DNA from 3 places in the Lysobacter enzymogenes genome. Region 3 is predicted to be linked to each of the others. Evidence: predicted binding sites of a transcription regulator. Region 3 holds the regulator's gene; each other region holds the start of a gene.

Region 1 (9,601 bases), 1.6 Mb from region 3:
TGGCCTCGACCGCGCGGTTGTAGTACTGCAGCACCTGCTGCTGGCGCGCCTCGAACACGCGCTGCTCCGGCGTGCGCGCGGTCGCGAACAGATAAGCGTAGGCGTAGCGCGCGGTGGCGACCGCGGCGCGGGTGCGCGGGTCGGCGGCGGCGACATCGGCCGGCACCTGCGCGATCTCGGCCGCGGCCTGGCGCGAACGCTTGAACGCGCCGGCTTCGGCGCTGCGCTCCACCGTCGCCGGCAATGCGTTCATGCGTAGCAACTGCAGTTCGGCCGACGTCGCCAGCCACTCCTCGGCCGAGCTCAGCGGACGCAGTTGCGCGATGCACGGATCGGGATCGCGCGCGCAGGCGGCCGGATCGAGCCCGGCGGAATTGAGCGCGGTGGACGAGGCGATGCTGAGCCGTCCGCCGCTGAGCGCATCGACGTTGCGCTCGGCGGCGATGTCGCCGAACGCGCGCTCCTTGACCTTGACCACGGCGCAACCGCTGCCGCCCAGCAGCAACAGGCCCGCCAACAAGCCGACTAGAACGCGCATGTCCGATCCGCAGGGGGAATACCGTTGGCATTGTCGAGCGCGGCCGAGCCGGCGTAAATACCGGCCCGCCGCGCGCCTCCGCGCGGGTCGGCCGGGACGCTGCCCGCCGCGACTCCCCGATCCCTCGACTCCCAGATCCCTCGACTCCCAGATCCCTTGATTCCCAGATCTCTCGATTCCTAGATCCCTCGATCCCGCGCGCACGAGGCGCCCGCATGCATCCATCCGAATTTTCCGCCGAATCCGGCGCGCCCGACCCGCACGTGCAGCACATCGACTGCAGCAACGACGCCGCCTTCGTCCTGCGCTTCGTCGTCCAGCGCCTCGACGGCGGCCGCGCGATCAGCCAGAGCCATCGCGTCGGCCCGTTCCACTCCGGCCAGACCCGCCGCGTCGACCTGAGCGCACTGCGCTTCCACGGCCAGCCGCTCGAGGTCGGCGACCGGGTGCGGCTGCGGGTCGGCGCGGTCGGCGGCGTGCGCCGCAACGGTCCCGACGTGGCTTACGCGCCCAACGGCGAGACCGCCGTCTTCAGCGTTCGCGGCACCACGCTGGCGTTTTCGATCGGCCAAGCCTGAGCGGCGCGCGGCGCGGCCGCGGCGGCGCGGGCCCGAGGCATAAAAAAACCCCGCCTCGCGGCGGGGTTTTTTCGGTTCGCTACGGCGAACGGCCGGATCAGAAGTCCATGCCGCCCATGCCGCCCATGCCGCCGCCGCCCGGCATCGCCGGCTCTTCCTTCTTCGGCAGCTCGGCGACCATCGCTTCGGTCGTGATCATCAGACCGGCGATCGACGCGGCGTTCTGCAGCGCGGTGCGGGTGACCTTGGTCGGATCCAGGATGCCGGCCTCGATCATGTCGACGTACTCGCCGGTGGCGGCGTTGTAGCCGTAGGCGCCCTTGCCTTCGATGACCTTGTTGAGGATGACCGACGGCTCTTCGCCGGCGTTGGTCACGATCTCGCGCAGCGGCGCTTCCATCGCGCGCAGGGCGATGGCGATGCCGTGGTTCTGGTCTTCGTTGATGCCCTTCAGACCGCCGATCGCGGCCTTGGCGCGGATCAGCGCGACGCCGCCGCCCGGGACGATGCCTTCTTCCACGGCAGCGCGGGTGGCGTGCAGCGCGTCTTCGACGCGGGCCTTCTTTTCCTTCATCTCGACTTCGGTGGCGGCGCCGACCTTGATCACCGCGACGCCGCCGGCGAGCTTGGCCACGCGCTCCTGCAGCTTCTCGCGGTCGTAGTCCGAAGAGGTCTCTTCGATCTGCGCCTTGATCTGCTTGATGCGCGCCTCGATGCCCGAGCTCTCGCCCGCACCGTCGATGATGGTGGTGTTTTCCTTCGAGACCTGGATCTTCTTGGCGCGGCCCAGATCCTTGATGGTCGCCTTCTCGAGCTGCAGGCCGACTTCCTCGGAGATCACGGTGCCGCCGGTCAGCACGGCCATGTCTTCCAGCATCGCCTTGCGGCGGTCGCCGAAGCCCGGAGCCTTGACCGCGCAGACCTTGACGATGCCGCGGATGGTGTTGACGACCAGGGTCGCCAGCGCTTCGCCTTCGACTTCCTCGGCGACGATCAGCAGCGGCTTGCCGGCCTTGGCGACGCCTTCCAGCACCGGCAGCAGGTCGCGCACGTTGGAGATCTTCTTGTCGTGCAGCAGGATGAACGGATCGTCCAGTTCGGCCTGCATCGACTGCTGGTTGTTGATGAAGTACGGCGACAGGTAGCCGCGGTCGAACTGCATGCCCTCGACCACGTCGAGTTCGTTCTCCAGGCCCGAGCCGTCTTCGACGGTGATGACGCCTTCCTTGCCGACCTTGTCCATCGCCTGCGCGATGAGGTCGCCGATGTTGGTGTCGGAGTTGGCCGAGATCGCGCCGACCTGGGCGATTTCCTTCGAGGTCGAGGACGGCTTGGACAGCTTCTTCAGCTCGACCACGGCCTCGGTCACGGCCTTGTCGATGCCGCGCTTGAGGTCCATCGGGTTCATGCCGGCGGCGACCGCCTTCATGCCTTCGCGGATCAGCGCCTGGGCCAGCACGGTCGCGGTGGTGGTGCCGTCGCCGGCGTTGTCGGAGGTCTTGGAAGCGACTTCCTTGACCATCTGCGCGCCCATGTTCTCGAACTTGTCGGCCAGCTCGATCTCCTTGGCGACGGACACGCCGTCCTTGGTGATCGTCGGCGCGCCGAAGCTCTTCTCGAGCACGACGTTGCGGCCCTTCGGACCGAGGGTGGCCTTGACGGCGTTGGCGAGCACGTTGACGCCGCGCACCATCTTGGCGCGGGCGTCTTCACCGAAACGAATTTCTTTGGCAGCCATTGTTGCGAACTCCGGGAATAGGGAATGAGGAACTAGGGGATGGCGAGAGCGGCGGGCGGGAGGGGCGGATCGGACGTCGGCGCAAGCGCTCTACGCTTCCCGATGCCCCGTCGCCGGCTCTCAGCCCACGATCGCCAGGACGTCGTCTTCGCGCAGGACCTTGTACTCGATGCCGTCCTGCTTGTAGCTGCTGCCGGCGTACTGGCCGTAGATGACCTTGTCGCCGACCTTCAGCTGCGGCGCGCGCACGCTGCCGTTGTCGAGCGCCTTGCCCGGGCCGACGGCGACGACTTCGCCCTTGGTCGACTTTTCCTTGGCGGCGTCGGGGATGATGATCCCGCCGGCCGAGACTTCATCGGCTTCGATCGGCTTGACGACAACGCGGTCGTGGAGCGGCTTGAGATTCATGGCGACCTCTGTAAGTAATTGAATTGGTGGATAAAGAACGGGAATTTTAGCAGTCGCACCCGGCGAGTGCCAATGCCGGGGACGAAAGCGCCCGGCAAGCCGGGACTGGTTCGGAGATAGGGCGCCCCGGACGGCTTTCAAGGGGGGCGGCGACGAATCCTGCATCGGAAGGTGACAGCGGTCGGTCCGCGGGGCCGGCCGGCGGCGCTGGGAGGGCCTTCGGGCCGGAAGCGGCTGAGGAAGGCCTTCAGGCCCCGGAGCGGTTGCAGGAAGGCTCTTGAGACCCCGGGGCTGTTGTGGGAGGGCCTTCAGGCCCGACGCTTTTGTGCCAGATCGCCCGACCGGACCGGAAAGCGTCGGGCCTGAAGGCCCTCCCACAACCGCCGGGCTCAATCCCCCGCCCCACCCTCCAGCCCGCGCAGGTACTGGGTCGGCGCCGCGCCCAGGTGGCGGCGAAACATCGCGGTGAACGCGCTGACGCTGTCGTAGCCGCAGGCCAGCGCCACCGCGGTGACCGCCTCGCCGGCGGCCAGACGCTCCAGCGCCCGCAACAGCCGGGCGCGCTGCCGCCACTGCAGCAGGCTGTAGCCGGTCTGCGCGGCGAAAAGCCGGGTCAGGCTGCGCTCGGACAGGTACGCGAGACCGGCCCAGGCGGCCAGGCCGCGCGGATCGTCCGGCGCGTCGGCCAGGGCGTGGGCGACCCGCAGCAGGCGCGGGTCCTGCGGCATCGGCAGGCCGAGCCGGCCGCCGTCGTCGCCGCCGCCGGCGGCCAGGGCGATCTCGTCGATCAGCACCCGCGCCAGCCGCGCCTGCGCCGGGTCCAGCGACGCGCCGGCCGGCCAGCCGGCCGCGCGCGCCACCGCCTCGCGCAGCAGCGGCGACACCGCCAGCGCGCACGGCTGCGCCGGTAGCGCCGCGCATTCGGCTTCGGCCACGTACACGCTCCAGCCGCTGAAGGCCGCGCCATGCGAGCGCAACGAATGCGGCTGGTGCGGCGGCACCCACACCGCGTCGCTGGCCGGCACCAGCCAGCGGCCGCGGCCGGTGCCGACGCTGAGCAGGCCGCGGTCGGCGCCGAGCAACTGGCCGCGCGCGTGCCGGTGTTCGGGCGTCTCGCGCACGCCCGGCGCGCGCAAGCGCGCGGCGAGCAGGAACGGCGCATCGGCGGCGTCCAGGCGTTCGCGCGCGAGCAGGGGATCGGACATGGCCGGAACGCGATAGCGGATGGCCGGGGCAACGTAGCAGAGCCGGCGCGCGCGGCCCAGCATGGACGCACCGATCCGGCCGACCCGCCCGACTTCTCGGCGGCGGCCTTCGGACGTCGGATTACCGCAGTTTTGTTCGGCTTTTCTTTCAGGCCTTTCTTTCAGACCTTTCCATCCCAAGGAGTCCTTATGCGCGCCGAAGATGTCCTTCCCGACCAGCAGAACGAAGTCCGCCTCGGCGACGTCCTCGCCCGCAAGGGCTCGGTCGCCGCGTTCCTCGCCAACGCGCGCGTGCTCGCCGACCCGGCCGCCGACGCCGAAGCGCGCGCGCAGGCCGAGCGCGACACCCGCGAACTGCTGCCGGCGCTGCGCGCGCTGGGCCTGTTCGACGTGCTGGAAATCCGCGACGCCGGCGTACGCGACTGGGTCCGCGCGCACCTGGCCGCGCTGCCGCCGAAGCCCCTGTAGGAGCGGCGCGAGCCGCGACCGCAAGACCGCGCCTGCGACGCAAGCCGCCACTCCGCGGTCGCAGCTTGCGCAGCTCCTAACAGTCGCTGCGTTGCAGCCCGCGCGAAAACCCGGCGTCCCCCTTGTAGCAGCGGCGCGAGCCGCGACCGCGACACCGCACATACGACGCAACCCGCCGCCCCGAGGTAGCAGCCTGCGCAGCGCCTGCATCCGCGTCATTGCGGCCAGTGCGCAAATCCCGCGCTGCCGTCGCGCAAGCGCCTACACTGTCGAGACCCCGCCGCCCGCCAGGTCCCGCCATGTCGATCGCCTCGCCCGCCCGCATCGCCGCCTCGCTCGCCGAACTGTGGTCGCCGCGGGTGGTGGCCGAAGTCGACGACGCCTACGTCAAGGTCGCGCGCGTGCACGGCACCTTGGCCTGGCACAGCCACGCCGACGAGGACGAGTTGTTCTACGTGCTCAAAGGCCGGCTGCGGATCGAGATGGAGTCGCGCACGGTCGAGCTCGGCGAAGGCGAGCTGTTCGTGGTGCCCAAGGGCGTGCGCCACAACCCGGTGGCCGACGAGGAATGCCACCTGCTGTTGATCGAGCGCAAGAGCACCCAGCACACCGGCGAAGAGGTCACCGACAAGACGCGTTCGCTGGCCGAGCAGTTGCGGCCGGTGGAGTGAGGCGCGTCGCGGCGGAGCGGAAAGCGTCGGGCCTGAAGGCCCTCCCACAGCAGCTAGTGCATCGCTACTGCCGCGCTTGTGGGATAGCGTTTGTGGGAGGGCCTTCAGGCCCGACGCTTTCCGCTCCGCCGCCATGCATCCAACCACCGCCCAAAAAGAAAGAGCGCGTCCCGTGGAACGCGCTCTTTGGTGCGGAGATGGCTGTCCTGAGCATGGCGATCCTGCGCCCTTTCCCCCGAACCGACGTCGTGTCGTAAGCCGACGTCCGTATCAGCGTGGGGCCATCTTCCGGGCTCCTTTTTGCGCTTGCCACCCGTCGGCCCCGGGGAACGCGCTACTTTCGGTAGCTCGAACACTTGTTCTATCCGCCAAGTGCTTGTAAAGATTGAACGGCCTTACGCACGACGACAACGAAAGCGCACAGGCTGCGGCGTCTATCGCTCACCCGGTGAACGGTGGTAGCAAGTGCGGAAAAACCCCTGAAATTTTGCGCAGGAGGTCACATGACGCCACAGCAGCGCATCCGCCTGGCCCGCCGCCACGCCGGCCTGTCCCAGGCCGCCCTGGGCACCGCGGTCGGGGTGCAACGCAGCGCGGTCGGGCACTGGGAGTCGGCCCAGGGCAAGTTTCCCAGCGTCACCCACCTGCGCGAGGTCGCGCTGGCCACCGGCGTGCAGTTCGAATGGCTGGCCACCGGCCGCGGCCGCATGAACCTGTCGCAGGACACCGCGATGGACTCGGTCGCCGCCGCCGACGCGCTGCTGGTCGAGGACGCGCTGGAACTGCGCCTGCTCGCGGCGTTCCGCGAAGCGCCGGCGCGGGCGCGGGTGCCGCTGGTGGAGATCGCCGAGCAACTGGCGCAGTCGCGCACCGGCCGCAGCCGCGCGCTGGGCAAGGCGCGCGGCGGGACGTGACCGCCGGCGGCCGCGGGATGTGCCGCAGTTCGCAGCCGGATGCGCGATTGCGCGAACCCGGTCGCGATTTTTTCGTGCGGATGTGACCGCCCTCCTCGGGCGCTGTCACAAACCCCGACTAGACTCGCAGGCGCGCGCCCTGGGGAGGGCGCCGAACTTCCCCGATCCGCCCGGCCGCACCTGCCCGCGGCCGCGCGCGCGACGCCAATCACAAGGAGCCGTTCGATGCGCAAGTCCGTTGCTGGTCGTCCTCTCGCTTCCTCGCGCGCGCGCGTTGCGCGCCGCGCCGGGTTGCTGTCCGTCGCGATCGCCTCGCTGCTGCCGACGATGGCGCCGGCGGCGGTGTTCATCAACGAATTCCACTACGACGACGCCACCGCCGCCGGCGACGTCGGCGAGCGCATCGAGGTCGTGGCCACCGCCGGCGAGACCCTCAGCGACTACCGCATCGTGCTCTACAACGGCGCCACTCCGGGCGCGGCGACGATGTACGACAACGACCTGGTGCCGGCCGGCAGCGCGGTGACCTGCGGCGGCAGCGCGCGCATCGCCACCCTGACCTACCCGACCAACGGCCTGCAGAACGGTCCCAACGACGGCATGGCGCTGGTCGACGGCGCCGGCAACGTAGTCCAGTTCCTGAGCTACGAAGGCCAGATCACCGCCGCCGACGGCCCGGCCAAGGGCAAGACCAGCGTCAACCTGCCGGTGTCCGAATCCGGCTCCACCGCCGCCGGCACCTCGCTGCAGCTCGGCGGCAACGGCAGCGCCTACGCCAACTTCAGCTGGCGCGCCTCGGCGACCCAGACCTTCGGCGCCTGCAACAGCGGCCAGACCTTCGCCGGCACCCAGCCCAACACCCCGCCGAGCGTGACCTCGACCGTGCCGACCGCCGGCGCGACCAACTTCCCGGCCGCGGGCGACCTGTCGGTCAACTTCAGCGAAGCGGTGAGCCTGGCCGCCGGCGCGCTGACCCTGCAGTGCGCGACCACCGGCGTGGTGACGCTGGCCTATCCGTCCAGCGGCACCGCCGTGACCGCCTCCACCGGCACCGCGCTGCACGCGGGCGAGGCCTGCACCTTCACCGTGGTGGCGAGCAAGGTGACCGACGGCGGCGGCGCCAACCCGGCCGCGAACACGGTGGTGAACTTCACCGTCGCCAGCGGCGGCGGCACCCCGACCGGCTATTACCAGCACGTCAACACCTCCAGCCCGAGCCAGTTGCGCTGCTCGCTGCACGCCACGATCAAGGGCCACACGGTCTATCCGTACAGCGGCGGCACCACCAACACCTGGACCATCCTCGAGATCGCCGACGAGGACCCGAACAACTCCGGCCGCATCCTCGACGCGTACCGCAACCGCAGCTACGTCAAGGTCACCGAGCGCGCCGGCAGCGGCAGCGGCCTGCGCTACAACCGCGAGCACACCTGGCCGAACTCGCTGGGCTTCGGCTCGACCACCGGCAACAAGGGCCTGCCGAACGCGCCGTACACCGACACTCACATGCTGTACCTGACCGACTCGGCCTACAACGCCGACCGCGGCAACAAGCCGCTGGCGAACTGCTCCAAGACCAGCGGCTGCGGCGAGCGCGTCACCGAGGTCAACAACGGCACCGGCGGCGGCAGCGGCGTGTATCCGGGCAACTCCAACTGGTTCAAGACGCCCGACGGCAACGGCGGTTCGTTCGAGGTGTGGGGCCCGCGCAAGGGCGACATCGCCCGCGCGGTGCTGTACATGGCGATCCGCTACGAAGGCGGCAACGATCCCAACACCGGACAGGGCGAACCGGACCTGGAGCTGACCGACGATCGCAGCAAGATCGTCGTCACCTCGTCCTCGCCGGCCTACATGGGCCTGCTCAGCACCCTGCTGCAGTGGCACCAGGCCGATCCGCCGGATGCGGCGGAGAAGGCGCGCAACGAAGTGATCTTCAGCTTCCAGGGCAACCGCAACCCGTTCGTCGATCATCCCGAGTGGGCGACCTCGGCGTTGTTCACCTCGACCAAGCCGGCGAGCTGCCAGCTGATTCCGTGATCGCGTCGTAACCGCTGCATGCGAAGGCCCGCGCGATGCGGGCCTTCGCTTTTTCGGGGCTGCGGAAATCTTGGCTTCGATGCGGGCCCGCTTTCTGTGGGAGGGCCTTCAGGCCCGATGCTTTTGTTTCAGGTCGCGGCGACCTGAGCGAAGAGCATCGGGCCTGAAGGCCCTCCCACAAAAGCGGACGGCATCGGGCCTGAAGGCCCTCCTGCAACAGCCGAAGCCGCGGCCGCGCCGCCGCTCAATCGAACAGCACCACCGGCTTGCCGAAGCCGCGCCGGTCGGCGATCGAGGCGATCGCGTCGACGCCGCGCTCGAAGGCGAAGCGCTCGCCGACCACCGGCGCGATGCCGCGCGCGTCCACTTCGTCGAGGAACGCGCGCAGGTCGCGCAGGCTGCCGACGCTGACGCCGTGGATGTTGAGTTGGCGCGCCATGATCGGACCGATCAGGTTGCCGTCCACGTTCATGCTGTCGAGGAAGCCGATCACCGCGATGTGCGCGTTGTCGGCCGCGGCGTTCAACAGGTTCAGGAACCGCGGCCCGCCGACCACGTCGACGATGCCGTCGACGCCGCGGCCGCCGGTGAGTCCGCGCACCGCCGCGGCGAGATCGGGCGTGTTGCGGTAATCGATCACCGCGCGCGCGCCGAGTTCGCGCAGCCGCTGCGCCTTGGCCGCGTCGCCGCTGGTGGCGATCACGTCCAGCCCGCGCGCCGCGGCCAGTTGCAGCGCCATCAGCGAGACGCTGCCGCTGCCCTGCACCAGCACGCTCGCGCCGGGCGCGAGTTCGAGCGTGCGCAGCGCGCTCCACGCGGTCAGGCCCGACACCGGCAGGGTCGCGGCGGACGCGTCGTCGAGCGCGGCCGGCACCCGCGCGATCGCGTCGGCCGGCAGCACGATCCAGTGCGCCAGCCAGCCGTCGAGCGGGCCGCCGAGCTTGCTGAGGTGGTTGGCCGAGCGGAACGGTCCGTCCAGCCAGGCGGTGGTGTAGTGGCCGAGGACCCGCTCGCCGACCGCCCAGCCGGCGACGCCGGCGC
Region 2 (9,601 bases), 3.0 Mb from region 3:
CGGAACTGCTCGGCGAACTGGAAGGCAGCGACGGCGACGTGCCGCGCGCGCTCGAAGACGACGGCGCGCGCGCCGCGCCGGGCGAGCGCCTGGGCGAGGCCGCATTCCGCTGGCAGCACAACGAGGACGCGATGGCCACCGACAAGCTCGCCGACGGCATCCGCCGCTTCGCCGCCGACCAGCGCAAGCTCGAAGACCTGCTCGCGCAACGCTTGAACGGATGAGGAGGCCGCCATGTCCGATACCCGCAAGCATGTCGTCATCGTCGGCGGCGGCTTCGGCGGACTGTGGGCGACCCGCGCACTGGCGTCCGCGCCGGTGCGCGTCACCCTGATCGACCGCCGCAACCACCACCTGTTCCAACCGTTGCTGTACCAGGTCGCCACCGCCGGCCTGTCCTCGCCGGACATCGCCGCGCCGCTGCGCCACATCCTGCGCAAGCAGGCCAACGCGGAAGTGCGCCTGGGCGAGGTCGTCGGCCTCGACGCCGACGCGCGCTGCGTCGTCCTCGCCGACGGCGAGCGCATCGGCTACGACTTCCTGCTGCTCGCCAGCGGCGCCACCCACGCCTACTTCGGCCACGACGAATGGTCCGCGCACGCGCCGGGCCTGAAGACCCTCGACGACGCCCTGCACATCCGCCGCCGGGTGCTGCTCGCGTTCGAGCGCGCCGAGGCGGCGCAGACCGAGCAAGAACGCGCGGCGTGGCTGCACTTCGCCGTGGTCGGCGGCGGCCCGACCGGGGTCGAGCTGGCCGGCACCCTGGCCGAGATCGCGCACAAGACCCTGCGCCGCGAGTTCCGCCGCATCGATCCGGCGCAGGCGCGGGTGCGCCTGATCGAAGCCGGGCCGCGGGTGCTGGCGAGCTTTCCCGAATCGCTGTCGGAAAAGGCGCGCGCGCAGTTGCAGCGGCTCGGCGTGGAAGTCTCCACCGGCACGCCGGTGGGCTCGATCGACGCCAACGGCTACACCCTCGGCGCCGAGTTCGTTCCCGCGCGCACGGTGCTGTGGGCCGCGGGCGTGGCGGCCTCGCCGCTGGGCGCCCTGCTCGACGTCCCGCGCGACCGCGCCGGCCGCGTGCAGGTGCTGCCCGACCTCAGCGTGCCCGGCCGGCCGGAGATCTTCGTCGCCGGCGATCTCGCCAGCCTGCAGCAGGACGAAGGCAAGCCGGTGCCCGGCGTGGCGCCGGCGGCCAAACAGATGGGCAGCTACGTCGCCCGCACCATCCGCGCGCGCTTGGCCGGCAAGCCCGCGCCGCCGCCGTTCCGCTACGTCGACTTCGGCAACCTCGCCACCATCGGCCGCCGCGCCGCGGTGGTGGACCTGCACGGCTGGCATTTCTCCGGCGTGCTGGCGTGGACGTTCTGGCTGGCCGCGCACGTGTTCTTCCTGATCGGCTTCCGCAACCGCCTGATCGTGCTGCTCAACTGGTCGTGGGCGTACTACACCTACCAGCGCCACGCCCGCATCATCCTCGGCGGCGTGGACGACAAGTCCGCCAACGACGACGAGGACTGAGTCCAGGCCGGGCGGCGACGCAGGCCACGGTAAAAAAAGGGCGCCCGAGGGCGCCCTTTTTCGTTCGTGGCCAAGCGCCCGCTCAGGTGTATCCGTCGTAGTAGTAAGCCGTCGCCTGCACCTGCTGGCTCGCGCCGGTGTCCAGGTCGGTCACGGTGGCCTGCACGATCGCCACGCCGTCGCCGGCCAGGTCGGTCGTGATCGGCACCGCGCACGCGTTCTGGTTGGCGCAGGACGCGACGATCGCATTGGTCTCCAGATCGCGCCAGACGAAACCGTAGTTGCCGGCCGGCAGGCCGGTCACGCTGAACACCGCCACCGACGTGTGGTGCGCGCCGTTGGGCACCCACCACGAACTGCAGGTGTCGGGAGTGGGGATGTCGTAACGGAAGGTGTCGACGTAACACACCATGCCGGCGCCGGTAACGTTGCCGGCCTGCGCCGGCGCGACGTGGCCCATGGCCAGCGCCAGCGCGACCGCGCCCAGGCCGATGCTTGTATTGATGCGCATGAAACTCTCCTTGTCCGATATGCGTGATTCGATATCCGCCGCGCGCTACGGCGTTCGCCGCCGGCGCGCGGCGGCCGCGATCAGTTGTAGCCGTCCCAGTACCACGCCGTGGCATCGAGCGAACGCTGCGCGCCGGTGGCCGTGTCGGTCACCACCACGCGCGCGCGCGCCTCGCCGTCGCCGCGGGTCTCGGTGGCGATCGGAACGATGCAGTACTGCGCGTTGCCGCAACCCGACGGCGTCTGCCCGGTTTCCAGATCGGTCCAGGCGAAGCTGTAGTTGCCGGCCGTCAGGCCGGTCACCTCGAACATCGCCACCGACGGATTCGTCGCCGTGCCCGGCGTCCAGGTGCTGTGGCACCACTGCGCCTGCGGCACGTCGAAGGCGAAGGTGTCGACATAGCACGTCAGTTGCGCGCCGCTCAGGTCCCCCGCGCGCGCGGGCGCGACCGCGACCAACGACAACGCCGCGGCGAAGCCTGCCGCGATCAGCATCTTGCTCACTTCCATGACCCCCTCCTTTTGGTTTTAGACCGGCGCATGGCGCGGCCGGCGCCGCAGTCTTGAGCCGGCGCGCGGGCGCCGGCAAGGAGGACGCCGCATTGCTGCGACGCGGCTTGCAGTTCTCAACCGTCCGCGCGGCGCGGCGGCGGCGAAGTTGCGCGCCGGCGCAACCGCGAATGGCGCCGGCTCATGCCTGCGCGGGCTCGCGCTCGATCGCGCACAGGAAACAGCCGTAGCGCGCGTTGTGGGCATGGATCCGGGCCACGCGCGGATCGTCGAAGAGTTCCTGCACCGCCGCCTCGGCGTCGCGTCCTTCGAGCGCGCGCGCCTGCAACATCCAGCCGTCGGCGTCGTAAGCGCGCAGCGACAGATGGCGGGTGGCGAGGATCGACGGCAGCCGATTGCGCAGCGTCGGCGCGCGCACCGCGCCCTCGCGCACGAAGATCGGGCCGCTGGCGCGATACGGACCGTCGCAATCGTGGTGCTCGAAGGTCAACAGCAACAACCGCTCGCCGGGCGCGGCCTCGGCCAGCGAAACGCGGCAGGGATACCCGGTCGGCGAATCCGCCACGACCCGGCGCATGCCGTGCGCGCGCAGCGCGTCGTCGTCGAGCGCGAACAACGGCGCGAAAGCGTGCGGGGCGAGACCGTCGATTCGATAAGCGTGCATGGCCTGGGTTCCGGCGTGTGGGGACGGTGCCAACTTAGGCCGGCCGGGGCGGCGGCGATATCCGGGTCTTGCGGGGCGCGGGCATTGGTTTAGGCTGGCGGCCCGCGCGCAAGACGCGACTCGCCGACGAAGGACCGCATGAGCGCGCAGCGCAATCCGCCCCCGACTACGTACCCGCGTCCGCGCCGCCGTTCGACGCCGGCGTTGCTGCTGGCGCTGGCCGCGGCCGCCTGCGCCGGCGCGAACGCGGCCCCGCCTGGACTCCAGGCTCCCGTGCCCGCCGCGACACCGGCGGCAACCCGTGTGTCGGCCGAGGACTTCCTCGCCCAAGTCGGCGCCGAATCGCAAGCCGCCGACGACTTCGGCCGGCGCCACCTGCCGCTGCAGTTCTCCGGCCGCCTCGACCAGGCCGTGGCCGAACTGGTCGCCTACGCCGAACGCGGCGGCGCCGCGCGCCGCTTCGCCATCGGCAACATGCTGTGGGCGATAGCGCCCGACGCCTCGCTGAGCCTGCACCGCGGCGCCGACGCGCTGCAGCCGGAGCAACCGGAAATCCTGTTCGAGCTGGCCTTGCACTACACCCGCAAGGACGACTGCGCCGCCGCATTGCCGTTATGGGCGCGACTGCGCGCCGGGCCCGTCGGCATCCCGGCTACGGCCACCTATGTCGCCGCGTATTGCCATCTCGCACGCGGCGACCTGCGCGGCGCGGTCGCGATCGTGCGCGACAGCGACGTCGATTCGCACCACGTCGGCGCCGAGAAGATGTCGTACGAAGTCTTCGGCGGCCCCAGCGAACTGAGCCTTTTCGACCGCGACTACCGCCAGGCCGCGGGCGGCGACCGGGTCGCGCTCGAGCGCCTGCTCGCGCGCTCGTTCGATTGGCACGGCGACTGGTGGAACGCCGCGCCGCAAGCCTCGGCGCAGGACGCCGCGATCGCGCTGGCGCGCACGCAATGGGGGCCGCAACAACGCGCGCGCCAGCAATGGGATTGCCTGTGGCCCAAGCTGCGCGACAGCGCGCAGGCCTTCGGCTACGACGACCTCGAGCGGTGCCGGGTGATCGTCGGCGGTCATCCGCCGTCGGCCCATCCGTACCCGGCCAGCTCGGCGCTGGGACGGGTCGCGCTGGGCCGCGCGGTGGCGCGCGCCGTGCAGCCGCCGGATTTCGCCGCCCTGCTCGCCCGTCACGGCGACACGCTGCGCGAACGCGCCCGCAGCGAGGCCGGCGATCTGGAAGCGCTGCGCGTGCTGGCCTATCTGCAACAAAGCGCTGGCGACGCCGCCGGCCTCGCCGAGAGCGACGAACTGGGCTGGAAGCGCTATCGCGACGAACGCTTCGCGCGCAGCCGCATCCAGCACGCGGGCCCCACCGCGGGCGAGACGCAGGATCCGGCCTATCGCGCGATGCTGGCGCAGGCCGCGCGCGACTTTCCGCATTCGCCGCTGTATCCGATGCTGGCGGCGGCCGACCGCGCCGGCGATGGCGATCCGTCGGCCGCCGATCTCGCCCCCATCCTGCAGGCCGAGACCCGCACCCTGGACCTGAGCGTGCGCAGCGGCGGCCTGCGTTCGCATTCGCAGCTCAAGGCGCTGTATCGACTCTTGGACACGGTGCTGGAAAAAGAAGGCGTCCAGCCCGGCGGCTGAGCGCGTCGCTGCCTGGGTGAAAGCGATGGCGAGCGCCGCAGCGCGAGGCCCGATTCAACGAGGCTAGATTCAACGAGGCCAGATCCAACCAGGCCGGCGCCTGCCAAGCCAGCCACAACCAAGCCCGATCCGATCGCACACAAACAAAAACGGCCCGGGTCGCCCCGGGCCGTTCGTCGTTCCGATCCGCCGCGCGCTTAGGCCGCGAACAGGCCGCGCATCTTCTTCAGCGCGTTGGCCTCGATCTGGCGGATGCGCTCGGCGCTGACGCCGTACTCGTCGGCCAGTTCCTGCAGCGTGACCTTGCTGTCGGCATCCAGCCAGCGGCGCTTGACGATGTCGCGCGAGCGCGCGTCCAGCCCGGCCAGGCCCTCGCGCAGCAGCGCGAGCTGGTTGTCTTCCTCGTCCTCGCGCTCGTAGCTCTGCGAGGGGTCTTCCTCGGCGGCGCGCAGGTAGGCGGCCGGCGACGGCGGGGCGTGGTCGTCGTCCTCGTCGGCGGGCGCGTCGAAGCCGATGTCGCGGCCGGACAGGCGCGACTCCATCTCCAGCACTTCGCGCTCGGAGACGTTGAGGTCCTTGGCGACCTGGCTCACTTCTTCGGCGTTCATCCAACCCAGGCGCTTCTTGCTCTTGCGCAGGTTGAAGAACAGCTTGCGCTGCGCCTTGGTCGTGGCGACCTTGACGATGCGCCAGTTCTTGAGGATGAACTCGTGCATCTCGGCGCGGATCCAGTGCACCGCGAAGGAGACCAGGCGCACGCCCTGTTCGGGGTCGAAGCGCTTGACAGCCTTCATCAGGCCGATGTTGCCTTCCTGGATGAGGTCGCCGATCTGCAGGCCGTAGCCGTTGTAGCCGCGGGCCACGTGGACCACGAAGCGCAGATGGGAATGGACGAGTTCGCGGGCCGCGTCGAGGTCTTCCTCGTCGCGGAAACGGCGGGCCAACGCCTGCTCGTCCTCGGCGGTCAGCACCGGGATCTGGTGCACCGCGCCGATGTACGCGTCCAGCGAACCGAGCGCGCTGGGCACAGGCAGGTTGTTGGCGACAAGAGCGGAGGATTGGGCGATAGAGGTCATGTCGGCGATCTTAGCAGTCGGCCTATCGGACTGCTAAAGGGTGGGGAAGTTCCGCAGTGTTGCGCGTTTGGAACGGCCAGGACGGCGGAAAAACGGCTGGCGTTCAGACTGACGGGAGTGTCCGGGAGCGGGCGTGGCCGGGTCGTCGTGAGGCGATGACGACGCCGTAAAAACAGCCTTTCGGATCAGTGGCTTGGCTCGGCAGCGATGCGCCTGGACGGGTTTGGCCGAACCCAAGCCCGGCCAGTTTTCGCGAGCCCTCATGAGACCTGAAACGGCCGCGAAAGTTCCCGCGCCCGACCGGAGCGCCTTCTCGGTTGAGGCCGGCGGAGCCGGCGTTCTCGCCTGCCCACCCCTGTGCCGGCAGTCCCGGACAGGCACCGCCTGATCGCCCGACTGACTCTACGACGTGCGCGCCCGGCACCTGAACGGGGAAAGCGTTGACACCTTTGGGCTGAAACAGCACGTAACAGCAAGCATTCCATCACAGTTTCGCAATGATTCCGGTTGCTTTCGCGCTTGCGACCGCTTTGCCGAATTGGGCGTACTGAGCGTGCGCCGGCCGCCTGCGCCGGCCCGACCCGGGGAGCTCTCATGATCAGCACGTCCACCCGCCGCGTCCTGCGGCGCCGCCCGCTTTTGACCGCTCTGGCCGTGGCCCTGGCCGCGCCGGCCTTCGCTCCCGCCGCGCTCGCCCAGGACGCCGCCGCGCCGGCGCCCGCACCGGCGCCGGCCGAGCGCAAGGCGACCGAACTGGAGGGGATCAAGGTCACCGCCTCGCGCATTCCGCGCTCGGGCTTCGACACCCTCGAACCGGCCAGCGTGGTGTCCAGCGAATCGGTGCGCGAGCGTGGCATGACCAACGTCGCCGACGCGCTCAACCAGACCGTCGGCTTCGGCATCGGCCAAACCCCGGAAGGCGGCCAGGCCAACTTCGCCGGCGGCGTCAATTTCGTGAACCGCTTCGGCCTGGGCAGCAACCGCACCCTGACCCTGGTCAACGGCCGGCGCGTGGTGACCTCGCGCGCGTTGACCAACTTCGGCGCGTCCGCCGGCGCCCAGGTCGACCTCAACGCGATCCCGGTGCAGATGATCGACCGGGTCGAGAACGTCGCCATCGGCGGCGCGCCGACCTACGGCTCCGACGCCATCGCCGGCGTGGTCAACGTGATCCTCAAGGACCGCTTCCAGGGCGTGGAGGCCAACTTCAACTACGGCATCAGCGACCACGGCGACAACGAGCGGCTGGGCTACAGCTTCCTGGCCGGCGCCGATTTCGCCGACGGCCGCGGCAACCTCATGGTCGGCGGCTCCTACGACGACAGCCAGGGCCTGCTGCGCTCGGACCGCACCGACTTCGCCCGCGCCTACGCCTTCCCCGCCAATCCCAACGCCGCGCAGATGCGGACCAACCAGCCCGGCCGCAACCCCGAGAGCGACGGCCGCGTGCACGGCAACATCCCGTTCGACACCGGCCCGAACGACGGCATCCCCGGCACCGTGCTGATCCGCGACGCGCGCACCTTCACCAACACCTTCGGCGGCCTGATCCTGCCGGTCAGCGGCGCGGTCACCCTGCCCGGCGGCGCGCTGCGCGGCTTCGGCCCGGGCGAGCGCACCTACCTGCAATTCGCGCCGAACGGCAACATCGTGCCCTACGACCCGGGCGTGAACTTCGGCACCAGCACGGCCTCCGGCGGCCAGGGCCTCAACACCGCCGACATCACCGCGCTACTGACCAGCCTCAAGCGCCAGACGGTCAACGTGGTCGGCCATTACGACGTCGCCGACAACGCGCGCCTGTTCGTCGAGGCGATGCACTACCACGCCGACGCCTATTCGCCGACCGACATCGGCACCACCGGCAACACCACCGCCGGCACCCGCCTCAACAGCGCGCTGATCGTGCAGTCGACCCACCCGCTGCTCAACGACCAGGCGCGCCAGCAGCTGTCGGCGCTGGGCATCCGCAGCTTCCGCCTGGCCCGCACCTCGGCCGACCTGGGCCTGACCCCGGACCGCACCGAGACCGACATCGACCGCATCGTGGTCGGCGCGCGCGGCGACTTCGAGCTGTGGTCGAAGCCGTTCGACTGGGAAATCTCGGCCAACTACGGGCGCATGCAGGCGACCACTTCGTCGACGGCGCTGAACCAGCAGAACTTCATCAACGCCATCAACGTGCGCAACGTCGGCGGCCGCCTGGTGTGCGACCCGACCGCCGGCAACGCGCTGTACGCCGCCAGCGCCGGCGCCAACTCCAATCCCATCGCCGATCCCAACTGCGTGCCGCTGGACCTGTTCGGCCAGGGCCGGCCCTCGGCCGAGGCGATCCGCTACGTCACCGGCACCGCGCGCACCGACTTCGAGCAGAAGCAGAAGGTGTTCAGCGCCTTCGTCAGCGGCCCGGTCGCCGAACTGTGGAGCGGCCCGCTCAACGTCGCGCTGGGCTACGAGCACCGGATCGAGGAAGGCGGCTTCACCCCCAACGACTTCACCCGCCGCGGTCTCGGCCGTTCGGTCGCGATCCCGCCGCTCAACGGCAAGTACCACACCAACGAGTACTACGTCGAAACGATGCTGCCGCTGGTCTCGCCCGACGCCGGCATCCCGGGCCTGCGCCGGTTCGACATCACCGGCAAGTTCCGCCGCGTCGACAACAGCGTCAACGGCGGCTTCAACGCCTACACCTACGGCCTGCAGTGGGAGCCGATCGAGGGCCTGCAGATCCGCGGCAACAAGACCCGCTCGCTGCGCGCGCCGGTGATCACCGAGTTGTTCCTGCCGCAGGTGGAGCTGTTCCAGGCCACCTCCGATCCCTGCGACCGCCGCAACGTCACCGGCGGCCCGAATCCGGCCGCGCGCGCGCGCAACTGCGCCGCGTTCTACCAGCAGTACGGGCTCAACCCGGTCGACTTCCAGCAGAACAGCGCCAACTCGCGCGCCGCGCGCCAGGGCGAGCCGAACCTGCGCAACGAGGCGGCCGATTCGTGGACCGCCGGCTTCGTCTGGCAGCCGGAGTTCGTCAAGGGCCTGCGCCTGGCGGTGGACTACAACGAGGTCAAGCTCAAGGACCAGATCTTCGCCCAGAGCGTCAACGACGTGCTGTCGGCCTGCTACGACAATCCCGACTTCGCCGCCGGCAACGTCAACACCGCCAACTATTACTGCCAGCAAATCCAGCGCCGGCCCGACGGCCAGTTCGACATCGTCGCGGTGCGCTACCGCAACGGCGACTTCATCCACTTCCAGGGCATCACCGGCGAGTTGGCCTACCGTTGGGACGCCGGCGACTGGGGCCGTTTCGACTTCAGCGCCAACGCGCTGTGGGTCAAGCGCTTCGAGAGCTCGACCACCGGCGTGACCGTCGACGACGACGTCGGCGAGATCGGCATGGCCGAGCGCCAGTACCAGTTCGGCGTGGACTACCAGAAGAACAAGCTCGGCCTGAACTTGAACGCGCGTTACTTGAGCGCCTCGGTGTTCAACAACGAGAACACCGTGGAGACCTCCGACGTGCTGCGCGCGCCGTCGTACTGGCTGCTCGGCGCCGGGGTGAACTACCGCTTCACCGACAACGTGCGGGTCAACTTCGCGGTGCAGAACCTGCTCGACAAGGACCCGCCGCTGGGCACCACGCCGAGCGAGGTCGGCGTCGGTACCTACGACATCC
Region 3 (9,601 bases):
GCGACGCTTCCAGCGGATGAGCCTGGAACTGGCCGAGGGCGCGACCCTGGGCCAGGCGGTGGCGGCGGCCGGGTTCGACGGCGATGCTGAGGCGGTGGGCTATGCGGTGTTCGGCGTGCGCGCCGGCGCCGACACGGTGCTGCGCGAGGGCGACCGGGTGGAGTTGCTGCGGCCGCTGCAGGTCGATCCCAAGGACGCGCGCCGGCGGCGCGCGGAAGAGCGGCCGCTCAAGAAGAAGTGAGGCCGGCGCGCGGTCGCGGCTGTTGTGGGAGGGCCTTCAGGCCCGATGCCGTCCGCTCGGATCGCTGCGACCTGAAACAAAAGCGTCGGGCCTGAAGGCCCTCCCACAGCAGCCCGAGGGCATCGGGCCCGAAGGCCTGGCGCGGCCCGGAAACGAAACAGCCGCCTTGCGGCGGCTGTCGTCGGCGGAGCGGACGCGCGCGTCAGCGGCGCTTCTTCTTGTCCTTTTCCTTGGCCAGGTTGCGGCCGAACTGCTTGACCGAGGCCGCGGCGATTTCCTTGTCCTGCTCGGGGAAGTAGTCGCCTTCCCACTTGGTCAGCGCGTCGTTCTCGAACCACAGGGTCAGGTTCTTGCGCGCGGTGTGGCCGAGGCGGTCGACGCGCTGGGTCGAGGTGTAGTCCCAACGGTTCTGGTGGAACGGGTCCTCGATCGACGGCGTGCCGATCAGCACCTGCACCTGCTGCTTGCTCATGCCGGCCTGGAGTTGGTCGACCGCGGTCTTCTCGAGCAGGTTGCCCTGATAGATGGGCTGCTTGTAGATGATGCCGCAGCCGGAAGTGACCAGGGCGAGCGAGAGAACGAGCAGGAGCTTACGCATCGGATAGGGTGTCTGCGGCAGTCGAAGGCAACGGGCCCGATGATACACTGAAGCCCGACCCCACCAAGGGCGGATCGCGGCGCGGGGCGGCCCCTCGCGTTCATCCGCCATTCCGGCCCGCCCGCCCAGTGCGCCCTTCGCGGCGACGGCCAGCCGGTCTCCATCCGGACCGGCCCGCGCCGGTCCAAAGTCATCGAAGGGACGTACCCCCATGGAATCTCAGGACCTGCGCAACGCCGGACTCAAGGTCACCCATCCGCGCATGCGGATCCTCGAGTTGCTGGAGAGCGCCAAGCCGCGGCACATGACCGCGGAAGACATCTACCGGATGTTGCTGGAGAAGGGCGAGGACATCGGCCTGGCCACGGTCTACCGGGTGCTGACCCAGTTCGAATCCGCCGGCCTGGTGCTCAAGCACAACTTCGAGGCCGGCCAGTCGGTCTACGAGCTCGACCGCGGCCATCACCACGACCACATGGTCGACATCGACAGCGGCAAGATCATCGAGTTCGAAAGCTCGGAGATCGAGGAGCTGCAACGCAAGATCGCGGCCGAGCACGGTTACCTGATCGAGGAACATTCGCTGGTGCTGTACGTGCGCAAGAAGCGGTGATTGGCGGGACCGGGGACCCGGGACCTGGGACCCGAAAGCGAAAGGCCCGTCGGATGCGACGGGCCTTTCGCTTTTTGCGATGCAGGTTTTCAGTTGAGCACGTGGCGTCAGTTCGAACCCGATCATGCTTTCCCCGGTCCCCGGTCCCCGGTCCCCGGTCCCCGCCTCACCCCACATCGGCCAGCAAGCGCCGCGCTGCCGCGCGCACTTCTTTCGTCAGCTCCACGCCGCCGAGCATGCGCGCCAGTTCTTCCTCGCGCTGCTTGGACGCCAGCACCTGCACCGCGCTCTGGGTGACGCCTTCGCTGGCGGCCTTGGCGACGCGGTAGTGGGCGTGGCCCTGGGCCGCGACCTGGGCCAGGTGGGTCACGCACAGCACCTGGCGGCTGCCGCCCAAGGCGCGCAGCTTTTGACCGACTATTTCCGCCACGGCGCCGCCGATGCCGGTGTCGACTTCGTCGAACACCATGGTCGGCACCGCGTCCAGGCCGAACGCGGCGACTTCGATCGCCAGCGAGATGCGCGAGAGTTCGCCGCCGGAGGCGACCTTGCGCAGCGGCCGCGGCGGTTGGCCGGGGTTGGCGGCGACCATGAACTCGACGCGTTCGGCGCCGTTCGGGTCGGGCCGGTCGTCTTCCTGCGGCTCGATCTCGACGGCGAAGCGGCCGCCGCCCATGCCCAGTTCGCCGATCAGTTCGGTGGTGCGCGCCGACAGCGAGGCGGCGGCGTCGCGGCGGGCGCGGCCGAGCGCATCGGCGGCCTGGCGCCAGCGCTTGCGCGCGGCGCCGATCTCGGCGTCGAGCGCGTCCAGGCGTTCGCCGGCGCCGCGCAGTTGTTCCAGCTCGGCGCCGACGCCGTCGCGGGTGGCGGCCAGTTGTTCGGGCGCGACCCGGTGCTTGCGCGCCAGTTCGTGCAGGCGGCCGAGCCGGGCTTCGATGCGTTCGAATTCGGCCGGGTCGAGGTCGAGATCGTCGCGCACGCGGTCGAGCAGGCTCAACGCCTCGTCGACCTGGATCGCGGCGTTGTCGAGCATGGCGTCGACTTCGGCCAGGCGCGGTTCGTGCTCGGCGACCCGCTGCAGGTCGCCGCGCACTTGCTGCAGGGTGCGGGTCAGCGAGGGGCCTTCGTCGCCGCCGATGCGCGCGAACGCGCCTTCGCAGGCGGCGATCAGGCCGGCGGCGTGGGCGTGGCGGCGATGGTCGGCATTGAGCTTGGCGATGGCCTCGGGTTCCAGCGCCTCGCGTTCGAGTTCGGCGTGCTGGTGTTCGAGCCAGCCGATGCGGTCGGAGACGTCGCCCTGGGCGACCAGCCCGTCGCGTTCGCGCAGCAGCGCGCTCCAGGCGCGCGCGGCGGCGGCGACCGGCTCGCGCGCGGCCTCGTGGCGGCCGTAGGCGTCGAGCAGGTCGAGCTGGCTGGCGCGGGTGAGCAGGGCCTGGTGTTCGTGCTGGCCGTGGATCTCGACCAGGCGCGAGGCCAGTTCGCCGAGTTGGCTCAGGGTGACCGGGCGACCGTTGACCCAGGCGCGCGAACCGCCGTCGGCGCGGATCACCCGGCGGATCTGGCAGACCGGGGCGTCGCCGTCGCCGGTTTCGTCGAGTTCGTTCTCGGCCAGCCAGGCGGTGGCGAGCGGGGCGTCGTCGAGGGTGAAGTCGGCGACCAGCTCGGCGCGGTCGGCGCCGTGGCGGACCACGCCGCTGTCGGCGCGCAGGCCGCTGAGCAGGCCGAGCGCATCGACCAGCAACGACTTGCCGGCGCCGGTTTCGCCGGAGATGACGGTGAGGCCCGGGCCGAAGCTGAGCTCGGCGGCAGTGACGACGGCGAATTGCTTGAGCGATAGATGGGCGAGCATGCGGCGGCGATTGTGCCTGGGAGGGGCCGTGGCTGGGAATGGGCGCGCGGCGGGCGCGAGGGTAGGGAGAGGGTGTATCAGCGGGTGAGACGCGGGCGGGCGTCGGTCGGGGGCGTCAGTATGGCCGCAGTCGATGACGCGGGGTCGGGGTGGGCGGCCACGGCAGCCACCGCGGCCGCCACCACCAACGCCCACGATCCCATTCCCGCCCGCAACCCGACCCGCCCGCTTGCACCCAGCCGCCGCCGCGCATATATCGCCTGCATGAACCGCCGAGCCAACGACCCCGCCCTCGACCCGCGCGCGCGCCAGCTGTTGCGCGCGCTGATCGGCCGCTACATCCACAGCGGCGAGCCGGTCGGGTCGCAGACCCTGGCCCGGCATGCCGGCCTGGACGTCAGCGCGGCGACAATCCGCAACATCCTCTCCGACCTGGAAGAGGCCGGCCTGCTCAGCGCACCGCACACCTCGGCCGGGCGCATCCCCACCGCGCAGGGCTACCGGCTGTTCGTCGATTCGCTGCTGCAGGTGCGGCCGCTGCCCGAGGGCGAGGTGGCGCGGCTGCGCAGCGAGCTGCCGCCCGGTTCGGGCACCCAGGCCCTGCTCGGCAGCGCGTCGGAGCTGCTGTCGGCGATGACCCACTTCGTCGGCGTGGTCAGCGTGCCCAAGCGCGAGCAGTTCGCGTTCCGCCGGATCGAATTCGTGCCGCTGGACGCGCAGCGGGTGCTGGCGATCCTGGTGTTCGCCGATCAGGAAGTGCAGAACCGCATCATCCAGACCCGCCGCCCGTTCGAGGCCGGCGAGCTGGAACGGGTCGGCAACTACCTCAACACCCACTTCGCCGGCCGGCCGGTGGCCGAGATCCGCGCCAGCCTGCTGCTGGAACTGCGCAACGCCCAATCGGAAATGCAGGCGCTGCTGGCGCAGTCGATGGAGCTGGCCGAGCAGGCGCTGGCGCCGGACGGCGACGACATGGTCCTGGCCGGACAGACCCGGCTGATGGGCGTGCAGGAGCTGGCCGACCTGGACCGGCTGCGCGAGCTGTTCGAGGCCTTCGCCCGCAAGCGCGAGATCCTGCAACTGCTCGAACGCACCGTGCGCGCGCCGGGCATGCGCATCTTCATCGGCGAGGAAACCGGGCTGGCGCCGCTGGAAGGGGTGTCGCTGGTGACCGCGCCCTACGGCGCCGGCGGACGGGTGCTGGGCGTGCTCGGGGTGATCGGGCCGACCCGGATGGCCTACGAACGGGTGATCCCGGTAGTGCAGGCCGCGGCCGACGCGCTCGGCGACGCGTTTCAGGCGGGCGAGGGGGCGGTGGGCGAAGGCGAGTAGGCCCGGCGTCGCGGCGAACCCTTCAGGCCCGGGGCTTTTGTGGGGGGGCTTCAGGCCCGAGGCTTTTCGGTCGGATCGCGGCGATCGGGCACAAGAGCGTCGGGCCTGAAGGCCCTCCCACAGAAGCGGCCCTCCCACAAAAGTCTAGGGCTGGCCTGGCGCTCCAGGCCGATTGTTCCAAAATGCGACGCGAACCGCGCAGCTGGGCGCCGATCCCGCACGATCGCCGCAGTTCACCGCCGTTGTCGCGCCCCCATTCGGCCGCCGCCTCTTGAATGCCCGTCCCCGGCCCCCATAGCTGGCCCAGTCGCGGACTGCCGCAAGGAACCAGCATGAACCCAAACGATCCCAACCCCGATGTGAACCCTGAGGCCCAGGACCCGGTGGCCGCCGCCGGCGCGGCGATGTCCGAGGTCGAGGCCCTGCGTTCGGAAATGAACAAGCTGCGCGAGGACTCGCTGCGCGAGCGCGCCGAGCTGGAGAACCAGCGCAAGCGCGTGGTCCGCGATATCGAGATGGCGCGCAAGTTCGCCAACGAGCGCCTGCTCGGCGACCTGCTGCCGGTGATCGACAGCCTGGAGGCCGGCCTGGCCGCCGCCGGCGGCGACGCCAGCGCGCTGCGCCAGGGCATGGAACTGACCCTGCGCCAGCTGCTCAAGGTCGGCGCCGACAACGGCCTGGTCGCGGTCGATCCGGTCGGCCAGCCCTTCAATCCCGAGCACCACCAGGCCATGAGCATGGTGCCGGCGCCGGGCGTGGCGCCGAACCACGTGGTCCAGGTCTACCAGAAGGGCTGGCTGCTCAACGAGCGCCTACTGCGCCCGGCCCTGGTCGTGGTCGCCCAGGACGCCTGAGCCGCCTCCCGCGGGCGTCGCGGCGGGGGCCGCGCGCAAGGCGTCCGCAACGGGAAGCGAATCTGGGTTTTTCAGTACATCGGGGCAGGGCACGGGCGCTTGAACTGCCCGGCACCGGGCCCCAAATAACGAACATCGGCGGCCTGCGGCATTCCGCGCCGCCCCCAACATTCCAGCATTAGAGAGGGAGCAACAGCATGGGCAAGATCATCGGCATCGACCTGGGCACGACCAATTCCTGCGTCGCGATCATGGAAGGCGGCAAGGCCAAGGTCATCGAGAACTCGGAAGGCGACCGCACCACGCCGTCCATCGTCGCCTTCACCAAGGACAGCGAAGTCCTGGTCGGCGCCTCGGCCAAGCGCCAGGCGGTGACCAACCCGAAGAACACCTTCTACGCGGTCAAGCGCCTGATCGGCCGCAAGATGACCGACGCCGAAGTGCAGAAGGACCTGGGCCTGGTGCCCTACGCGATCGTCCCGCACGACAACGGCGACGCCTGGGTCGCGACCGCCGACGGCAAGAAGATGGCGCCGCAGCAGATCTCGGCCGAAGTGCTGGGCAAGATGAAGAAGACCGCCGAAGCCTACCTGGGCGAGCCGGTCACCGAGGCGGTGATCACCGTGCCGGCCTACTTCAACGACAGCCAGCGCCAGGCGACCAAGGACGCCGGCAAGATCGCGGGCCTGGAGGTCAAGCGCATCATCAACGAGCCGACCGCGGCCGCGCTGGCCTACGGCATGGACAAGAAGGGCGGCGACCGCAAGGTCGCGGTCTACGACCTCGGCGGCGGCACCTTCGACGTGTCGATCATCGAGATCGCGTCGGTCGACGGCGAAATGCAGGTCGAAGTGCTGTCGACCAACGGCGACACCTTCCTCGGCGGCGAAGACTTCGACAAGCGCGTCATCGACTACTTGGTCGACGAGTTCAACAAGGACCAGGGCATCGACCTGCGCAAGGACCCGCTGGCGCTGCAGCGCCTGAAGGACGCGGCCGAGCGCGCCAAGATCGAGCTGTCGTCCTCGCAGCAGACCGAAGTCAACCTGCCGTACGTGACCGCCGACGCCTCGGGCCCGAAGCACCTCAACATCAAGCTGACCCGGGCCAAGCTGGAGTCGCTGGTCGAGGACCTGATCAAGAAGACCATCGAGCCGTGCCGCATCGCGCTCAACGACGCCGGCCTGCGCGCCAGCGACATCGCCGAGGTGATCCTGGTCGGCGGCCAGACCCGCATGCCGAAGGTCGGCCAGGCCGTGGCCGAGTTCTTCGGCAAGGAACCGCGCAAGGACGTCAACCCGGACGAAGCCGTCGCCGTCGGCGCGGCGATCCAGGGCGGCGTGCTGGCCGGCGAGGTCAAGGACGTGCTGCTGCTCGACGTGACCCCGCTGAGCCTGGGCATCGAAACCCTCGGCGGCGTGTTCACCAAGATCATCGAGAAGAACACCACCGTTCCGACCAAGGCTTCGCAGACCTTCTCCACCGCCGAGGACAACCAGTCCGCGGTCACCGTGCACGTGCTGCAGGGCGAGCGCGAGCAGGCCCGCTACAACAAGTCGCTGGCGCGCTTCGACCTGTCCGGCATCGAGCCGGCGCCGCGCGGCATGCCGCAGGTCGAGGTGTCGTTCGACATCGACGCCAACGGCATCCTGCACGTCAGCGCCAAGGACAAGAAGACCAACAAGGAACAGAAGGTCGAGATCAAGGCCGGTTCCGGCCTGTCCGAGGAAGAGATCGCCAAGATGGTCGCCGACGCGGAAGCCAACCGCGAGGAAGACCAGAAGTTCCATGAGCTGGTGCAGGCGCGCAACCACGCCGACGCGCTGATCCACAGCACCCGCAGCGCGATCAAGGAGCACGGCGAGAAGATCCCGGGCGAGGCCATCGGCCGCGCCGAAGCGGCGATCGCCGAGCTGGAGACCGCGATGAAGGGCGACGACAAGGGCCAGATCGAGGCCAAGTCGCGCGCGCTGGAAGAGGCCGCGCAGTCGGTGCTGGCCGCCGCCAGCGCCGGTCAGCCGGGCGAGGACGCTCCGGCCGGCGACGCCGGCGCCGCGGCCAAGTCCGACGACGTGGTCGATGCGGAGTTCACCGAAGTGAAGGACGACAAGAAGTAAGCAGGGAATGGGGGATCGGGATGATGGGTCGACCGCGGTATCGCCGCGACCCGCCGCAAGCCCGGTTCCCCGTTCTTGCATTGTTCGCGGCCCGCCGTAACCAGGCGGGTCGTGCGCTTTCGATCCGACGATTCCCACTTCCGACTGCCGATTCCCGCCGATGAGCAAACGCGACTACTACGAAGTGCTGGGCGTGCAACGCAACGCCAGCGACGACGACCTGAAGAAGGCCTATCGCCGCTGCGCGATGAAGTTCCACCCGGACCGCAATCCCGGCGACCAGGCCGCCGAGGCCTCGTTCAAGGAATGCAAGGAGGCCTACGAGGTCCTGTCCGACGCGTCCAAGCGCCGCGTGTACGACCAGCACGGCCACGCCGCGTTCGAGCACGGCATGGGCGGCGGCGGTGCCGGCCCGGGCTTCGCCGACATGGGCGACATCTTCGGCGACATCTTCGGCAACATTTTCGGCGGTGGGGGCGGCGGCGGCGCGCGCGGCCCGCGTCGCGGCGCCGACATCGGCTACGTGATGGAGCTGTCGCTGGAAGAGGCGGTCGGCGGGGTCGAGAAGCAGATCGAGATCCCGACCCTGGACGAGTGCGAGACCTGCAAGGGCTCGGGCTCGGCCGACGGCAAGATCGAGACCTGCACCACCTGCAACGGCCGCGGCCAGGTGCGTTTCCAGCGCGGCATCTTCTCGATGCAGCAGGCCTGCCCGCACTGCAACGGGCGCGGCCAGACCATCGCCAACCCCTGCGGCGACTGCCACGGCCAGGGCCGGGTCGAGCGGACCAAGACCCTGCAGGTCAAGATTCCCGCCGGCGTCGACAACGGCGACCGCATCCGCCTCACCGGCGAGGGCGAAGCCGGCCCGACCGGTTCGCCGCCGGGCGACCTGTACGTGGAAGTGCGCGTGCGCGAGCACGAGATCTTCCAGCGCGACGGCGACGACCTGCATTGCGAAGTGCCGATCCGCATTTCCCAGGCCGCGCTCGGCGACATCGTGCGGGTGCCCACGCTCGGCGGCGAAGTCGAGCTGCGCATCCCGGCCGAGACCCAGAGCGGCAAGCTGTTCCGCTTGCGCGACAAGGGCGTCAAGTCGGTGCGCAGCCGCAAGCCCGGCGATCTGTACTGCCGGGTCGCGGTGGAGACCCCGGTCAACCTCACCGTCGAGCAGCGAGAGTTGCTGGAGAAGTTCGAGGCGACCTTCGTCGGCGAAGGCGCGCGCAAGCATTCGCCGCGTTCCTCGACCTTCATCGACGGGGTCAAGGGGTTCTGGGACCGGATGACCTCCTGACCCCAAAGCGATAAAGCGTTGTACCCGCATCAGCGAAGGCCTCGACCGATCGGTCGGGGCCTTTGCGTATGCGGCCGGCGCGGCACGACGCCGGCATCGCCCGCCCTTTGGGCCGGCCGCCTGCAGCGACGTGCCGCGGCCGATGCGCGCATGCGCGCCCGAACGGGCGCTGGTCGCCGTTATGGAAAGCCGCTAAGGTCTTTTTGCCGATCTTCGGCGACCAAAGGACAGGGACATGAGACAGGGAGCGCTCGCGCTATTCGCAAAGGCATCGTCGTTGTCGTTGCTTTGCCTGTGTTTTACCGCCACGGCCGCGCAAGAAAAACAGTCCGCGGACGAGGACGGCGCGCCGCCGCCGCCGGTTCCGGTGGTGGTTATCGAGGAGCCGAAGCCGGGAGCCGAGATGCCGGCTCCGCCGCCCACCTTCACGCCCGCGACGCCGCGGCAGGCCGAACAGGCGCCGCAGTTTCCCGGAGGCGAAGCGGCGCTCAGGGCCTATCTCGGCAACAACCTGCAATATCCCGCGAAGGCGGTGCAAGACGAAGTGCAGGGCGCGGTGGTCGTCGATTTCGACGTCGATGTCGACGGGACGATCCAGAACATCCTGATCGTGCGGGACATCGGCGGCGGTTGCGGCGCCGAAGCGGAACGGCTCGTCCGGAAGATGCCGCGCTGGCAGCCGGGGCGGCAGGGCGGCGAGGCG

What was found. Region 3 encodes HrcA, which represses chaperone genes, less so after heat shock. Its sites were predicted from a motif close to TTNGCACTCNNNNNNNNNGAGTGCNAA; they were not measured.
Region 1: the regulator HrcA is predicted to act here: its motif matches at 3,309-3,335, upstream of JHW41_RS20765 (co-chaperone GroES).
Region 2: the regulator HrcA is predicted to act here: its motif matches at 5,939-5,965, upstream of rpoH (RNA polymerase sigma factor RpoH).

What each region holds. Positions count from the first base shown of each region.
Region 1 is NZ_CP067396.1:5,025,104-5,034,704, forward strand. Features, by position in the region: gene JHW41_RS20750 (esterase/lipase family protein) at 1-538, opposite strand, end outside; gene JHW41_RS20755 (hypothetical protein) at 754-1,116, shown strand; gene groL (chaperonin GroEL) at 1,214-2,854, opposite strand; gene JHW41_RS20765 (co-chaperone GroES) at 2,975-3,262, opposite strand; gene JHW41_RS27590 (DUF6053 domain-containing protein) at 3,510-3,668, opposite strand; gene JHW41_RS20770 (AraC family transcriptional regulator) at 3,652-4,467, opposite strand; gene JHW41_RS20775 (hypothetical protein) at 4,657-4,935, shown strand; gene JHW41_RS20780 (cupin domain-containing protein) at 5,235-5,606, shown strand; gene JHW41_RS20785 (helix-turn-helix transcriptional regulator) at 6,110-6,520, shown strand; gene JHW41_RS20790 (endonuclease) at 6,848-8,560, shown strand; gene JHW41_RS20795 (zinc-dependent alcohol dehydrogenase family protein) at 8,805-9,601, opposite strand, start outside.
Region 2 is NZ_CP067396.1:501,584-511,184, reverse strand. Features, by position in the region: gene tal (transaldolase) at 1-224, shown strand, start outside; gene JHW41_RS02085 (NAD(P)/FAD-dependent oxidoreductase) at 235-1,518, shown strand; gene JHW41_RS02080 (hypothetical protein) at 1,601-2,029, opposite strand; gene JHW41_RS02075 (hypothetical protein) at 2,110-2,538, opposite strand; gene JHW41_RS02070 (DUF1203 domain-containing protein) at 2,720-3,202, opposite strand; gene JHW41_RS02065 (hypothetical protein) at 3,341-4,852, shown strand; gene rpoH (RNA polymerase sigma factor RpoH) at 5,050-5,928, opposite strand; gene JHW41_RS02055 (TonB-dependent receptor domain-containing protein) at 6,523-9,601, shown strand, end outside.
Region 3 is NZ_CP067396.1:3,458,110-3,467,710, reverse strand. Features, by position in the region: gene JHW41_RS14215 (RnfH family protein) at 1-241, shown strand, start outside; partial or broken gene JHW41_RS27045 (DUF6053 domain-containing protein) at 295-348, opposite strand; gene JHW41_RS14210 (outer membrane protein assembly factor BamE) at 444-839, opposite strand; gene fur (ferric iron uptake transcriptional regulator) at 1,051-1,452, shown strand; gene recN (DNA repair protein RecN) at 1,619-3,301, opposite strand; gene hrcA (heat-inducible transcriptional repressor HrcA) at 3,566-4,633, shown strand; gene JHW41_RS27040 (DUF6053 domain-containing protein) at 4,656-4,754, opposite strand; gene JHW41_RS27035 (DUF6053 domain-containing protein) at 4,708-4,908, shown strand; gene grpE (nucleotide exchange factor GrpE) at 4,966-5,487, shown strand; gene dnaK (molecular chaperone DnaK) at 5,685-7,604, shown strand; gene dnaJ (molecular chaperone DnaJ) at 7,765-8,898, shown strand; gene JHW41_RS14175 (TonB family protein) at 9,134-9,601, shown strand, end outside.